One region of the Bowmanella denitrificans genome, then DNA from elsewhere that is predicted to be linked to it. Evidence: predicted binding sites of a transcription regulator. Region 1 holds the regulator's gene; the other holds the start of a gene.
What was found. The regulator LexA, encoded in region 1, represses DNA repair genes until DNA is damaged. The targets are predictions, from matches to a motif close to TACTGTATNNNNATACAGTA.
Positions count from the first base shown of each region.

Region 1 (3,165 bases):
GATGCGTGCCGCATTGTGCACTTCTATACCGTTATAAATCTTGTTCCATACCCGGGTCAGTAATCTGTCTGCCAGGCGAATGGTGCCTTCCCGATAATCTGCGGCAATCTCTTTTAAATAGCTCTCAGCCCGTTGTCTGGCTTGTTCAGCACTGAGCCTTTTATCCTGTTGTTCTTCAGTGATGGCATCTTTAACCGCTCTGGCGCCAAGAATGGCATTCTGCAGTTGCAAACGATCAATGCTGCGCGGCCCGGTCATCGCTTGTATACGGCGATAAAAATGTGTCCTGGCGACTCTGATTAACTTATGTGCAATGCGTTCATCACTGCCATTTTCTTCGAGCATGCGCCTGGAGGAAACGGCGCGGCTGAAATAGACAAAGTTGTCGCGACCTAAAAACAGCACAATAAAAAACTTTCGTAACCAACTTGGCGAGGCGCGGTCAGCCAACAAGTCAGACCAACCCGGTTTGGATTTGCCCGGAGCCCGGCCCCAGAAAATCGCCGTCGGTACTATTTGCATATCTATATCCGGCGTCTGCCGCTGCAACTGCAAAATATGTTGAAAGCTGTTCGCTATATCCGTTGCATGAATACGACGACTTATTAACCCCTGCGGTTCTTCCAGACTCAGGTTTGCCTGCAGCACCTGGCCGTTTAACTGCAAGGGGCGCAGGGGATCCGGTAAACCCAATTGCTCGGTTGCTTTCTGCAATGCAATCAGGTCGGTGGCAGAGTGGGTGTGCAACAAATAGATTATGGGTTTGTGTTGATCAATGCCCAGTTCCTGATGAATATCGGCAGGAATGCTTTTGGTTTTGACCAGCAAACGGGTTGGGTATTTAATCAGGTTTAGTAGCAGCTTGTGCAACCAGAACATCGCCAATGGACCTCCTGTAAAAGTGCGCGAAGCATAGCATCTTCTTGGTTTAATGTCCTTGTGCAGCATCAGCCCCTAGCATTTCAGACAGAATAAACAACAAGAGTTGCTATCTTGGTATAACTGGATATACTCACAGTAAAACTGTATGGAAAAACAGGCTTATGCGTCCACTTACACCCCGGCAGGAAGAAGTTCTGCAACTGATTAAAGATACTATGGCTCATACAGGTATGCCGCCTACCCGCGCAGAAATTGCCAAGCAGTTGGGGTTTCGTTCCGCCAATGCCGCCGAGGAACACCTTAAAGCTCTGTCCCGTAAAGGGGTGATAGACATTTTACCGGGCACGTCCAGAGGCATAAAGCTCAACATTCCAATGGACGGACAGGTTGAGGAGGAAGGCCTGCCACTCATCGGCAGAGTTGCTGCCGGTGAACCTATACTGGCACAACAGCACATCGAAACTCACTACAAAGTAGACCCGGATTTGTTTAAACCCAAAGCGGATTTTTTGCTCAGAGTGAATGGGATGAGCATGAAGGATATCGGCATTATGGACGGCGACCTGCTGGCAGTGCATCGTACCCTGGACGTGCATAACGGTCAGGTGGTGGTGGCCAGGGTCGATGATGACGTCACCGTCAAGCGTATTGAGCGACGTGGTCGAAGCGAAATTCTTTTACATGCGGAAAACGAAGAATTCGCGCCGATTAAAGTAGACTTAGCCACCCAGCCTTTTTCGATTGAAGGTATCGCGGTCGGGATTATCCGTAACAGCGATTGGATGTAATCACCTAACAATTATATCCAGGGACGGATGGTATGCCGATGTAGCAGGAGCACTCATCGGCGATATCCAGAGCCTGCTCTACAGGCGCTTCTGCCTGAACCATAGACCCCCATTTAATAGCCGCTCCTAATGGGCAACTTTCCCTGCACAATAAAACAATCAATAAATTAGCAGCTTAGCGAAAATTCGTGATTCCTGCTCACTTATGGTTAAAATTTGAGCGCTTGATTGTTATCCTCTCAGAAATCGCTGGACGCGCCCCGTACAGTTGAGTAATTCTTGTACTGCATTTAACAAAAATATAACAAGAAAGTGTCATTTTGTGTCCAACGGTACTTTCGATTTTCCGGGTTTCTGACACCGGAGTCTTTCAGTTCTGACATAGGAGACGTCACGTGGCCAGAAGTGTGTTGACCGCATTATTCGCAACCCTGCTGAGCGCTGCTGCCATGGCGCAGCCTTCCCAGTTGAACTTGCGCAAGGGGGTAACAGACATCAGTGCGCAGGTTTATGATCTGCACATGACCATTTTCTACATTTGCGTGGTGATTGGCATACTGGTCTTCGGCGCGATGTTTTTTGCGATGATCTTCCATCGTAAATCCAGAGGGGTAAAACCAGCCAATTTCCATGAAAGTGTCAAAGTGGAGGTGGCCTGGACGGTAGTGCCGTTTCTCATTCTTATTGGCATGGCGATTCCTGCTGCCAGTACTTTGATTGCCATGGAAGACACCAGCAAAGCGGATGTAACTGTGTTGGTCACCGGGTCTCAATGGAAATGGCACTATAAGTATATGGAAAACGAGGTGGAGTATTACTCGGTGTTGGCTACCCAACAGGAGCAGATTCACAACAAATTCAGCAAAGGCGAAAACTACTTGCTGGAAGTGGATCGTCCGCTGGTCATCCCCACAGATAAGAAAGTCCGCTTCCTGGTGACCTCTGATGATGTGATTCACTCCTGGTGGGTACCTGATTTTGCCGTGAAAAAAGATGCGAACCCAGGCTTTATTAACGAAGCCTGGGCCCGTGTTAATGAGCCTGGCATTTACCGGGGGCAGTGTGCAGAACTCTGTGGTAAGGACCATGGCTTTATGCCTGTGGTGGTAATAGCCAAGACTCCGGCTGAATACGATGCCTGGATTGCCGAGCAGGAAGCGATTCAGCGCAAAGCCAAAGAGGAAGAGCAAAAGCTTCTGGCCATGAATATGGACATGACCGAATTGATGGATTTGGGCAGTAAGGTTTACCAGAGTACCTGTGCTGCCTGCCATATGCCAAACGGTGAGGGGCTGCCGGGCGTGTTTCCTGGTTTGAAAGGTAGTGCCATAGCCACTGGCGATGTGCGCAAGCATATCGATGTGGTGGTCAACGGCGTTTCCGGTACTGCCATGCAGGCTTTTGGCAAGCAATTGAGCCTGAAAGAACTGGCCGCTGTGATTACATATGAACGTAATGCCTGGGGTAACAACACGGGTGAAACGGTGCAGGCCAA
Region 1 is NZ_BAAAEI010000003.1:36,574-39,738, forward strand. Features, by position in the region: gene plsB (glycerol-3-phosphate 1-O-acyltransferase PlsB) at 1-879, opposite strand, end outside; gene lexA (transcriptional repressor LexA) at 1,044-1,670, shown strand; gene coxB (cytochrome c oxidase subunit II) at 2,120-3,165, shown strand, end outside.

Region 2 (3,165 bases), on a different contig from region 1:
CATCTGACTGGGGAACATGCCCTCTTCCACCCCGGCAATCACCACCAACGGAAACTCCAGACCTTTGGCACTGTGCATGGTCATCATCTGCACCGCATCCTGATGACTGTCTGCCTGGGTTTCACCGGCTTCCAGAGAGGCATGGGCCAGAAATGCAGACAAGGGGGTCATACCTTCCGCTTCATCCGGGGCGACAAACTGCTTACAGGCGGTCACCAGTTCTTCCAGGTTCTCGATGCGGGCCTGAGCTTTTTCACCTTTCTCCGCCTGATACATGGCATACAAACCAGAAGCCTTGATGGCCAAATCGGCTTGTTGTTCCAAGGCCAAACCGGGCAAATCTTCCTGCAGTTTGAGCACCAAATCGACAAAACCCTGCAATGCATTGGCGGCGCGCCCTGATAGGCGTTTTTCCCGCAGCATCAGCAAGGCAGCCTGCCACATGGATTGCTCGGTGGCTTTGGCCGCTTCACGCACCTGCTCCAGGGTACGCTCGCCTATGCCACGGGCCGGCGTATTAACCACCCGCTCAAACGCAGCGTCATCCAGCGGTTGATTGGCCATACGCAAATACCCTAGTGCATCTTTGATTTCCTGGCGTTCAAAGAAGCGCAGGCCACCGTAGATGCGATAGGCCAGGCCTTCGTGCAACATACCCTCTTCCAATACCCGTGACTGTGCGTTATTCCGGTAAAGTACTGCGCAATCACTCAGTGCCCCGCCTTTTTCCTGCCAGCCACGGATTTGCGACACAATAAAACGGGCTTCATCCAGTTCGTTAAAACCGGCGTACAGGGAAATGGGTTCCCCTTCACTGCCCTCGGTCCAAAGCTCCTTACCCAGCCGACCACTGTTATTTTCAATCACGGTATTGGCCGCCTTGAGGATCTTGCCGGTGGAACGATAATTCTGTTCCAGGCGAATGGTGGTGGCGCCGTCAAAATCCCGCAGAAAATGCTGGATATTGTCTACATTGGCACCACGCCAGCCATAAATGGACTGATCATCGTCGCCCACTATCATCATATTGTTGGTCGGGCAGGCCAGCATGCGCAGCCAGGCATACTGGATATTGTTGGTATCCTGAAACTCGTCTACCAGAATAGCGCGGAAGCGTTGCTGATAATGTTGCAGAATGCGTGGATGATTAACCCACAGTTCATGAGCCCGCAACAGCAGTTCGGCAAAATCAATCAAACCGGCCCGGTCACAGGTGTCCTGATAAATCTGATAGATCTCACGCATTTTAGTTTGTGTGGCATCACCGTGAGTCTCTAAATGCTGTGGACGTAAGCCTTCGTCCTTGTTGCCATTGATGTACCACTGAATATGCTTGGGCGACCAATGCTTCTCATCCAGATTCATGCTCTTCAACACCCGCCGAATCAGGCGGTGCTGGTCGTCAGAATCGAGAATCTGAAAGTTCTCCGGTAAGCCGGCTTCCTGATGGTGGGTGCGCAGCAGCCTGTGTGCCAGACCATGGAAAGTACCTATCCACATGCCCTGCAATGAGGAACGCATCAGGCTTTCTACCCGATTGCGCATCTCACGTGCTGCTTTGTTGGTAAAGGTTACCGCCAGAATGCCATATGGCGAAATGCCTTCCACATCCATCAACCAGGCCATGCGATGCACCAACACCCGGGTTTTGCCACTGCCAGCGCCCGCCAGTACCAGCATATCACTGGGTGGCGCGGCAACGGCCTGGCGCTGTTTATCGTTCAGGGAATCGAGCAGGGCAGATACATCCATCGGGTTTGGCTGGCAGTTGAGTGATGGCGCCAGTATATCAGTTGTACTGTGTATTTATACATTCATTTGGCAGCATCGAACGTTAGATGGGTGCTCTGCTTAGAATTCAAACAAGCTGTCTGGCTGCAAAACAGCCAATTACCAGGCGGGAGAATATTTTTCAGCCCCTATTGTGGAAATATCCTTGCGCACATTAGAATCTGCCGTTGGCGTTTTACGGCAGCACCTTCAGTGTGTTGTCTGCCAGTTCAAACTGCCCATCTTAGAACACGCTCTAATTATTACTGTCAATTTATTTGCGGAGTCTGTATGCAAAGACTGCGGGATCTATCGCGTCTTGTTGAGGCTGTGTATGACGAACTCGATCATACCTTCGGAACCTATCAACGTAACTCTGGGTTGGCCTGTCGCCCCGGATGTGGTGCTTGCTGTAACAATCCGGAAATTGAAGCCACACCACTGGAAATGTTACCCCTGGCCCTAACTTTCTATGATCAGGGCCGGGCAGAGCAGGTGCTGGCTGAGCTGGAGGCTTACTCAGGGTTTGCCTGTTATCACTATGTTCGTCATTCGTTGGATGGCATCTTGGGGCAATGTGGGGTGTATCAGCAGCGGCCGGCTATTTGCCGTATGTTTGGTGCCGCTGGTGTAAAGGGTAAACAGGGGGAAACCCGATTATCGGTGTGTCGTACCATTAAGCAGGATCATAGCGACAAGTACCAGCAAACCCTGATTACCATGTTAACTGAGCCTGCGCCTAAAATGGCGGAAGGCAAGGACAGGGTCAGACAATTGGACTATGCCCTGGGTAAGCAGGATATGCCTATTAATCAGGCGCTTAAAGTCGCGATTGAGCGAGTGCTGTTTATTGCTTATTACAGTGGTTTTGAACAGACCGAAGAAGTCGCATAATAGAAGAACTAAAACGGCCAGGGTTTAAATCAAGACCAATAGTTCTTCAAGCTTATGCAGGTGCAAATGTGGCAAGGGGCCGGACAGCTCCTCGCTTAACAGCATCGGTCGATTGACGGCAAACCAGGCGGTTTGGTAACCGGCCTGTAATGCCCCGAATACATCGTTATACAGGTTATCCCCCACATGTAAGATGGTATTTGGTGAGCAAGCCAGGCGCGAAGCCGCCAGGTCAAACATGGCACGATGGGGTTTCATTGGCTGTGACAGGTTGGCACGCAGGCACACCTGAAAGTAATCGCTAATACCAATACGCTGAATATCTACGTTGCCGTTGGTAATGGCCAGTAAAGGCACTTTTTCGGCAAGCCTGGCGAGTACAGAACAAATGTTCTTATCTACCTGAAAGTGGCTGCGCTCTGCATAAAAGAAGGCAAAGGCTTCCTGTACCGCTTTATCCAACTCCTGATTGCGATAGCCACAATGATATAAGCCTTTATT
Region 2 is NZ_BAAAEI010000031.1:167,782-170,946, forward strand. Features, by position in the region: gene uvrD (DNA helicase II) at 1-1,752, opposite strand, end outside; gene ABD028_RS22025 (YkgJ family cysteine cluster protein) at 2,062-2,664, shown strand; gene ABD028_RS22030 (HAD-IA family hydrolase) at 2,689-3,165, opposite strand, start outside.
Region 2: a site for LexA is predicted at 1,797-1,816, ahead of uvrD (DNA helicase II). Genes of this name have one in related genera too.